Regions from separate parts of the Citrobacter sedlakii genome, predicted to be linked through region 1. Evidence: predicted binding sites of a transcription regulator. Region 1 holds the regulator's gene; each other region holds the start of a gene.
The links. The regulator PurR, encoded in region 1, represses purine synthesis genes. The targets are predictions, from matches to a motif close to CANGCAAACGTTTGCNTG.
Positions count from the first base shown of each region.

Region 2: glyA (serine hydroxymethyltransferase) is a predicted target of PurR. The motif match lies at 1,613-1,630, and genes of this name have one in related genera.
Region 3: purL (phosphoribosylformylglycinamidine synthase) is a predicted target of PurR. The motif match lies at 1,602-1,619, and genes of this name have one in related genera.

Region 1 covers NZ_CP071070.1:2,482,566-2,485,850, reverse strand. Annotated here, with positions in the region: gene punR (DNA-binding transcriptional activator PunR) at 1-685, shown strand, start outside; gene purR (HTH-type transcriptional repressor PurR) at 682-1,707, opposite strand; gene cydH (cytochrome bd-I oxidase subunit CydH) at 2,002-2,091, shown strand; gene JY391_RS11850 (MFS transporter) at 2,260-3,285, shown strand, end outside.
Region 2 covers NZ_CP071070.1:1,316,336-1,319,620, reverse strand. Annotated here, with positions in the region: partial or broken gene JY391_RS06300 (ROK family transcriptional regulator) at 1-109, shown strand, start outside; gene glyA (serine hydroxymethyltransferase) at 242-1,495, opposite strand; gene hmpA (NO-inducible flavohemoprotein) at 1,823-3,013, shown strand; gene glnB (nitrogen regulatory protein P-II) at 3,090-3,285, opposite strand, start outside.
Region 3 covers NZ_CP071070.1:1,306,436-1,309,720, reverse strand. Annotated here, with positions in the region: gene purL (phosphoribosylformylglycinamidine synthase) at 1-1,527, opposite strand, end outside; gene mltF (membrane-bound lytic murein transglycosylase MltF) at 1,784-3,285, shown strand, end outside.

The DNA.
Region 1 (3,285 bases):
TCAGCAAATCGCCAATGGCTGGCGCGGGCAGTTGCCTGTTGCGGTGGATAATATCGTGCGTCCGGAACGGACCCGCCAGATGGTCGTCGACTTTTACCGTCATTTTGATGATGTAGAGCTGCTGGTTTTTCAGGAAGTTTTCAACGGCGTCTGGGACGCGTTGTCCGATGGTCGGGTGGAGTTGGCCATTGGCGCGACGCGCGCTATTCCGGTGGGCGGTCGCTATGCCTTTCGCGATATGGGAATGTTGAGCTGGAGTTGCGTGGTGGCGCGTTCCCATCCGCTGGCGAGCATAATGGGGCCGTTGAGCGACGACACGTTGCGAAACTGGCCGTCGCTGGTGCTGGAGGATACCTCCCGAAACCTGCCCAAACGCGTCACATGGTTACTGGATAATCAACGCCGTATGGTCGTGCCGGACTGGGACTCTTCCGCAACCTGTATCAGCGCTGGATTGTGTATTGGCATGGTGCCGACGCATTTTGCCAAACCTCGTCTTAACACGGGGCAGTGGGTTGCGCTGGAGCTGGAAAATCCTTTCCCGGATGCCGCCTGCTGTCTTACCTGGCAACAAAACGATACCTCGCCGGCGCTGGCGTGGCTGCTGGAGTATCTGGGAGACAGTGAAACACTGAACAGAGAGTGGCTGCGGGAGCCTGATGAGACTCCCGCAGGCGCGACTTAACGGCGGTAGTCGCGGAACGGGCCGTCCGCAACAGAGCGACGTTCAATCAGTCGCGGGTGGACTTCGATCGACTGGGACTCCTCGCGCTTATTGACGATACGGTCTAACAGCATATTAAACGCCGTTTCACCCAGAGAATCCTTCGGCTGATGAATAGTGGTTAACGCTGGCGTAAAGAAGCGCGCGTTTCGCACGTTGTCATAACCGATCAGCGAGACATCCTGCGGGACGCGCAGACCCATTTCATCGGCAGCACAGAGCGCGCCCATCGCCATGATGTCGCCGCCGCAGAATACCGCTGTCGGACGGTGTGACTGCGACAGGATTTGCTGCATTGCGCGGTAGCCGGACTCCGGCTCAAAATCGCCCTGCACAATCCAGTTTTCCGGCACGTTGATCAGCGCTTCTTCCATCGCTTTCATAAAGCCAGCCAGACGGCCTGCGCCGGTGTTCCGCTCCAACGGACCGGGAATCACGCCGATTTCACGATGTCCGCGCTCCACCAGGTATCGGCCTGCCATATAGCCGCCTTCAAAGGCGTTATCGATCACCGTGTCCGTGAAATCGGCTTTGGCTTCGCCCCAGTCCATCACTACCATGGGAATATGACGGTATTCTTCGAGCATAGAAAGCAGAGGTTCCGGATATTCAGAACACATGACCAACAGGCCATCCACGCGTTTTTGCGCCATCATCGACAGATAGGCGCGCTGTTTTTCCAGGTTATTCCACGCGTTGCCGAGGATGAGGGTATAACCCTTCTGGAAACAGTTTTTTTCAACGGCTTCTATAATTTCGGCAAAGTAGGCGGCTTCGCTGCTGGTCGCCAACAGGCCGATGGACTTGGTATGGTTGACCTTCAGGCTTCGGGCGACGGCGCTGGGGGAATAGTGCAATTCTTTGATTGCCGCCCACACCGCGTTACGCGTTTCTTCTGCAACAAAACGCGTTTTGTTAATAACGTGTGATACGGTTGTAGTGGAAACGTTTGCTCGTTTCGCTACATCTTTAATTGTTGCCATTACATCTCACTCCAGACCCAACCTGAACAGTAAAATACGCTAAGTAAACGTTTGCCTTTACACACCCTGATCGCAACATCAGGGTTGCGGCACGCCGGGAAAACGACACGGAACGTCAGGAAGGGGTCAATGGCCGGTACGCTAAACAAGTAAGCGTCGAATTTTGGCTGATCTTAACGAAAAGGGGAAGTGTTAAAAACAGATATCACCCTAAATCGTGGGAGATTTTTGCTTTCAAGTGTGTAAAAATGCGCTATATCACTTTTTGTGTGGGAATAAAAAGGAGAAAAGTTGATGAGCACCGATCTGAAATTTTCATTAGTGACCACGTTTATTGTTCTGGCTCTGATCGTGGCAGGTGGTTTAACCGCAGCACTGCACTGATTTACCGCTGAGGGAGTGTCGCTCCCTCACATTCCCTTCGCCAATTGTTATCAAAAATGCAAAAGTCTTTTGTAAATTTGTTAACTTCTCTTTTTTTGTGATTGATGTCATGCTTTTGGCTTTTCTTGTCCACCGCGTTTAAGCGCGAACAGGCGGAGTCATTACCGTATGAAAATAAATTACCCTTTACTGGCGTTGGCCATAGGCGCGTTCGGGATCGGCACCACTGAATTTTCTCCCATGGGATTATTGCCGGTCATCGCTCGCGGCGTTGATGTGACGATTCCCGCCGCAGGAATGCTGATCAGCGCTTATGCCATTGGGGTGATGGTCGGCGCGCCATTAATGACGCTACTGCTTTCACATCGCGGACGTCGCAATGCGTTGATCTTTCTGATGGCCATTTTCACCGTGGGCAATGTGCTTTCCGCTATCTCTCCTGATTACACCACCCTGATGCTGTCTCGCGTTCTGACCAGTCTGAACCACGGCGCCTTTTTTGGGCTGGGCTCCGTCGTGGCGGCAAGCGTGGTGCCAAAGCATAAGCAGGCCAGCGCGGTGGCAACAATGTTTATGGGACTGACAATCGCCAACATCGGCGGTGTTCCGGCTGCCACCTGGCTCGGTGAAACTATCGGCTGGCGAATGTCGTTTATGGCGACCGCTGGGCTGGGCGTTATCGCGATGGCGAGCCTGTTCTTCTCCTTGCCGAAGGGCAGCGCTGGAACGCGTCCGGAGGTAAAAAAGGAGCTGGCGGTGCTGATGCGTCCGCAGGTGTTGATGGCGTTATTAACCACTGTTCTGGGGGCTGGGGCGATGTTTACGCTGTATACCTACATCGCGCCCGTATTGCACAGCATTACGCATGCCTCGCCAGCGTTTGTCACCGGTATGCTGGTGCTGATTGGCGTTGGGTTTTCCATCGGTAATTATTTTGGCGGAAAACTGGCTGACCGTTCGGTGAATGGCACCCTGAAAGGTTTTCTGTTGCTTCTGATGGTGATTATGCTGGCGATCCCCTTTCTGGCACAAAATGCGCTGGGGGCAGCGATCGCTATGGTGGTCTGGGGAGCGGCGACCTTCGCGGTGGTGCCTCCACTGCAAATGCGAGTGATGCGTGTGGCGCACGAGGCGCCGGGCCTTTCTTCGTCAGTGAATATTGGCGCTTTCAACCTGGGTAATGCGCTGGGCGCT
Region 2 (3,285 bases), 1.2 Mb from region 1:
CGATAATCCGCGGGCGAAAGCGACGCGGATCGGCTTTGGCACGTTGAGCCGCGCGCAGCAGCTTATGGGTATTGGCTATTTATACGTTGAATCGCAGTTGAGCGAGATTGACCCGGAGCGCCGCGGCGGCGAGGGAAGCGTGAGGGCATTTTATTCAGATAACCGGGCATCAGAGTGACGCCCGGCATAACGTCGCGACCGGATGGTCAGGCATGCGCCGCCATCCGGCATTCGCAGTGAATTACGCGTAAACCGGGAAGCGTGCGCAAATATCCAGAACGTTACCTTTCACGCGCTCAATCACCGCGTCGTCATTGATATTGTCCAGAACGTCACACATCCAGCCCGCCAGCTCTTTCACTTCCGCTTCTTTAAAGCCACGGCGAGTGACAGCCGGAGAACCGATACGGATACCGGAAGTCACAAACGGGCTCTTCGGATCGTTCGGTACGCTGTTTTTGTTTACGGTGATGTTGGCGCGACCCAGCGCGGCGTCAGCTTCTTTACCGGTCAGGTTCTTATCAACCAGATCCAGCAGGAACAGGTGGTTTTCAGTTCCGCCGGAGACTACCTTGTAGCCACGGTTCAGGAACACTTCCACCATCGCTTTAGCATTTTTCGCAACCTGCTGCTGGTAAACTTTGAATTCTGGCTCCATCGCTTCTTTCAGCGCTACCGCTTTCGCCGCGATAACGTGCATCAACGGGCCGCCCTGCGCGCTCGGGAACACGGCGGAGTTCAGTTTTTTGTACAGTTCTTCGTCACCGCCTTTCGCCAGGATCAGGCCGCCGCGCGGACCCGCCAGCGTTTTGTGGGTGGTGGTGGTCACAACGTGCGCGTGTGGAACCGGGTTCGGGTAAACGCCCGCGGCGATCAGGCCCGCAACGTGCGCCATATCGACGAACAGATACGCGCCGATGCTGTCGGCGATTTCACGCATTTTGGCCCAGTCAACGATACCGGAGTAAGCAGAGAAACCACCGATAATCATTTTCGGTTTGTGCGCTTTCGCCAGCTTCGCCATCTCTTCGTAGTCAATTTTACCGGACTCATCAATACCGTAAGGCACGATGTTGTACAGTTTGCCGGAGAAGTTAACCGGGGAGCCGTGAGTCAGGTGGCCGCCCTGCGCCAGGTTCATACCCAGTACGGTATCGCCCGGCTGCAGCAGCGCGGTGTAAACCGCGAAGTTAGCCTGAGAACCAGAGTGCGGCTGTACGTTAGCGTAGTCAGCGCCGAACAGTTCTTTCGCGCGATCGATCGCCAGTTGCTCAACGATATCGACATATTCACAACCGCCGTAGTAGCGCTTGCCCGGATACCCTTCAGCATATTTGTTGGTCAGCTGAGATCCCTGCGCCTGCATGACGCGCGGGCTGGTGTAGTTTTCGGAGGCGATCAGTTCGATGTGCTCTTCCTGACGTACTTTTTCCTGCTCCATAGCCTGCCACAGTTCGGCATCATAATCGGCAATGTTCATTTCACGCTTTAACATCCGCATCTCCTGACTCAGCTAACGATAAAATTTTGGCCTTAATTAGGCGGTCCTGTTGGACAACGGCCAACAGTATAACTGAATCATTCTGTGATAACAGGTCTTGACAAAGGATTTTACGCAAACGATTACCTCGGCATTCTATAAGGCTTTGCCGAATGAAGACCTTACGGTTTTCAACGGATTTCTTTTCAGGTTTGTGATGCAGATTTTTCACGTTGTAACTTTTGCAACGCAAAGTCACAAAGAACCATTTACAAAGCAGGGGTATTTTTTATAAGATGCATTTGACATACATCATTAAAGATTCAGATAAAGGAAGACCGTATGCTTGACGCCCAAACCATCGCCACTGTAAAAGCCACCATTCCCCTGCTGGTCGAAACGGGTCCCAAACTGACCGCCCATTTTTACGATCGCATGTTTGCCCATAATCCCGAACTCAAAGAAATCTTTAACATGAGCAACCAGCGCAATGGCGATCAGCGTGAAGCGCTGTTTAACGCCATTGCCGCCTATGCCAGCAACCTTGAGAATCTGCCCGCGCTGCTGCCTGCTGTGGAAAAGATCGCCCAGAAACACACCAGCTTCCAGATCCAACCGGAGCAGTACAACATCGTCGGCACGCATCTGTTAGCCACGCTGGATGAAATGTTCAGCCCAGGTCAGGATGTACTGGATGCGTGGGGTAAAGCCTATGGCGTGCTGGCGAATGTGTTTATTCACCGCGAAGCGGAAATCTATCGTGAAAATGCCCGTAAAACCGGCGGCTGGGAAGGGACACGACCATTCCGTATTGTCGCGAAAACCCCACGCAGCGCGCTGATTACCAGTTTTGAATTTGAACCCGTCGATGGCGGCGCGGTGGCCGACTACCAGCCGGGTCAATATCTGGGCGTCTGGCTGAAGCCGGAAGGTTTTCCGCACCAGGAGATTCGCCAGTACTCGCTGACCCGCAAGCCGGATGGCAAAGGCTACCGGATTGCCGTGAAGCGCGAAGACGGCGGGCAGGTGTCTAACTGGCTGCATAACCATGCAAACGTCGGCGACGTGGTGCATTTAGCCGCGCCTGCCGGTGATTTCTTTATGCAGGTCTCAACGGACACGCCGGTGTCGCTGATCTCCGCAGGCGTCGGTCAGACCCCAATGCTGGCGATGCTGGATACGCTGGCAACAGCGAAACACAGCGCCCAGGTTAACTGGTTCCACGCGGCGGAAAACGGCGATGTGCATGCGTTTGTCGATGAAGTGAGTGAACGGGGAAATACGCTGCCGCACTTTACCGCGCACACCTGGTATCGCATCCCGACAGAGACCGATCGCGCAAAAGCGGCATTTGACAGTGAAGGGCTGATGGACCTGACGGCGATGAAAGCGTCACTAACCCATCCGGCTATGCAGTTTTATCTGTGCGGTCCGGTCGGGTTTATGCAGTTTGCCGCGAAGCAACTGGTGGAAATGGGCGTGAAAAACGAAAACATTCATTACGAATGTTTTGGGCCGCATAAAGTGCTGTAACGCACAGCGGAAAAACCCGCAGGCCTGACAGGCGCCGCGCCATCAGGCACTGCGCCAGCCTACAGACAGACGCGGCTTAAATGGCCGCGTCGTCTTCCTCGCCGGTACGGATGCGTACAACCCGCGCCACGTCGAAGACAAAAATCTTACCATCGCCAATTTTGCCGGTCTGCGCAGTACGGATGATGGTATCGACACAGGTTTCCACGATGTCATCCGGCACGACGATTTCGATTTTCACCTTCGGCAGAAAATCGACCATATATTCCGCG
Region 3 (3,285 bases), 1.2 Mb from region 1:
AGAAAGACCGCCCGCGCCAACGTCATGAATAAAGAGAATGGGGTTAGCTTCGCCCAGTTGCCAGCAGCGGTCGATCACCTCCTGGCAGCGACGCTCCATCTCCGGGTTGTCGCGCTGCACGGAAGCGAAGTCGAGATCCGCGTCAGACTGGCCGGACGCCATTGACGACGCCGCTCCACCGCCGAGGCCGATATTCATTGCCGGGCCGCCGAGAACGATCAGCTTCGCGCCAACGTTGATCTCGCCTTTCTGTACATGATCCGCGCGGATGTTGCCGATCCCGCCCGCCAGCATGATCGGTTTATGGTAGCCGCGCAGCTCCTCGCCGTTATGGCTGTTGACCTTTTCTTCGTAGGTACGGAAATAGCCGTTCAGCGCCGGACGACCAAATTCGTTGTTGAACGCCGCGCCGCCCAGCGGGCCTTCGGTCATGATATCCAGCGCGGTCACAATGCGCTCAGGCTTGCCGAAATCTTCTTCCCACGGCTGTTCAAAGCCAGGAATGCGCAGGTTAGAGACCGAAAAGCCCACCAGCCCCGCTTTTGGCTTCGCGCCGCGTCCGGTTGCGCCTTCATCGCGAATCTCGCCGCCGGAACCGGTCGCGGCCCCCGGCCATGGCGAGATTGCCGTTGGGTGGTTATGGGTTTCGACCTTCATCAGGATATGCGCCGCTTCCTGGTGGAAGTCATAGCGCCCGGTGGCATGGTCAGCAAAATAACGTCCCACGTCAGAACCTTCCATTACCGCCGCGTTGTCTTTATAGGCAGACAACACGTGGTCGGGAGTGTGTTCCATCGTGTTTTTAATCATTTTGAACAGCGACTTCGGCTGCGGCTCGCCGTCAATCACCCAGTCGGCGTTAAAAATTTTGTGACGGCAGTGTTCGGAGTTCGCCTGGGCAAACATGTACAGCTCGATATCGTTCGGGTTGCGCCCCAGCGTTGTGAACGCATCCTGCAGGTAGTCGATTTCGTCTTCCGCCAGCGCCAGGCCGAGACGCAGGTTGGCGTCGATCAGCGCCTGGCGGCCTTCGCCCAGCAAATTGACGCTGGCGACCGGAGCGGGCTCGTGATGGATAAACAATTTTTCGGCATCGTTTAATGAGGAAAAAACCGTTTCCATCATGCGATCGTGAAGCTCTGCGGCGACCTGCTGCCACTGTTCAGCGGTCAGCGTGGAGGCTTCAACATAGTAAGCCACACCGCGCTCCAGGCGATCGATTTGTTGCAGACCGCAGTTGTGGGCGATATCCGTCGCTTTGGAAGACCAGGGGGAGATGGTGCCGGGGCGAGGCGTTACCAGCAGCAGTTTGCCTTCCGGCGTATGGCTGCTCAGGCTCGGGCCATATTTCAGCAGGCGGGCAAGCTGCGCCTGCTCATCATCGCTCAGCGGCGCGTTCAGATCGGCAAAATGGACGTACTCGGCGTAAATGTTGTGGACCTGGAGGTTGGCAGCCTGAAAGCGCGCCAGCAGTTTGTTGATACGGAATGCCGACAGTGCAGGCGAACCACGCAGAATTTCCATCATAAGTCTCTCGTCTTCTAAGCTTTCGGTGTGCCCAAGTGGGGAAACGGGCGTCATTATAAAGAATCTGCGCCGCCGACGAAACCGTTTGCGTCGAAATAAAATTGGCGTCAATTTTTGCCAGACGGTGCGGCCAATCGTTCTAATTAGTTGCCAACTGACGCAAGTTTAAGCAAAATGCCGCTCACTGATAAATACTCCTGGTCTTACTATTCCTTTTCCTACACTGAGGCAACGCACGGTACAGAGAATTAACTAATTGAAAAAATTAAAGATTAATTATCTGTTCATCGGCATCCTGACGCTGTTGTTGGCCGCCGCGCTTTGGCCCTCTATTCCCTGGTCCGGTAAAGCTGAAAGTCGTATCGCGGCGATCCAGTCGCGGGGAGAGCTGCGCGTGAGCACCATTAACTCGCCGCTGACCTATTCAACGCTTAATGGTAAGCCCTACGGGCTGGATTATGAGCTGGCCGAACAGTTTGCCAACTATCTGGGGGTGAAGCTGAAGATTACCGTACGCCAGAACATCAGTCAGTTGTTCGATGACCTGGATAACGGCGATGCCGACCTGCTGGCTGCCGGACTGGTCTATAACAGCGAACGGGTTAAAAATTACCAGCCCGGCCCGACCTATTACTCGGTCTCGCAGCAACTGGTCTACAAAGTGGGCCAGTATCGTCCGCGTACGCTGGGCAGCGTGACGGAAAGCCAGCTGACTATCGCTCCCGGCCATGTGGTGGTTAATGATTTACAGACGCTGAAAGAGACAAAATTTCCTCAACTCAGTTGGCGAATTGAAGACAGAAAAGGCACCACGGAGCTGTTGGACGCCGTGCTTGCCGGTAAGCTGGATTACACCATTGCCGACTCTGTCGCCATCAGCCTTTATCAGCGCGTACATCCGGAACTGGCGGTCGCGCTGGATGTCACTGACGAACAGCCGGTCACCTGGTTTAGCCAACTGGACGATGACAATACGTTATCAGCCGCCCTGCTCGATTTCTTCAACAGCATCAATGATGACGGCTCGCTGGCGAGGCTGGAAGAGAAGTATCTCGGCCACGGCGACGATTTCGACTATGTCGATACCCGCACCTTCCTGCGCGCCGTTGAGGCCATGCTGCCCGACCTGAAACCCTTATTTGAAAAGTATGCTCAGGAAATTGACTGGCGTCTGCTCGCCGCGATCGCCTGGCAGGAATCACACTGGGATCCGCAGGCTACCTCGCCGACCGGCGTTCGCGGCATGATGATGCTGACCAAAAACACGGCCCAAAGTCTGGGTCTTACCGATCGTACCGACCCGGAGCAGAGCATCAGCGGCGGCGCGCGGTATTTACAGGACATGATGAGCAAGGTGCCGGAAACCGTGCCAAAGGATGAGCGCATCTGGTTTGCGCTGGCGGCGTATAATATGGGCTATGCGCATATGCTCGACGCGCGAACGCTGACGGCGAAAACCAAAGGTAACCCTGACAGTTGGACGGATGTGAAGCAGCGTCTGCCGCTGCTCAGCCAGAAGCCATATTACAGTAAGCTGACCTATGGCTACGCCCGCGGTCACGAAGCGTACGCCTACGTCGAAAATATCCGCAAGTATCAGATCAGTTTAGTGGGCTATTTGCAGGAGAAAGAGAAACGGGTCGCGGAAGAAATGAGACTGGCGGAAGAATATCCCGTGGTATCCCCTGCGGAATTCAGCAAGCAATCGCTGCCGCTCTCCTCCTTCCTGTCGCAAGCGTCCTCCGGCTATCTGGCGGA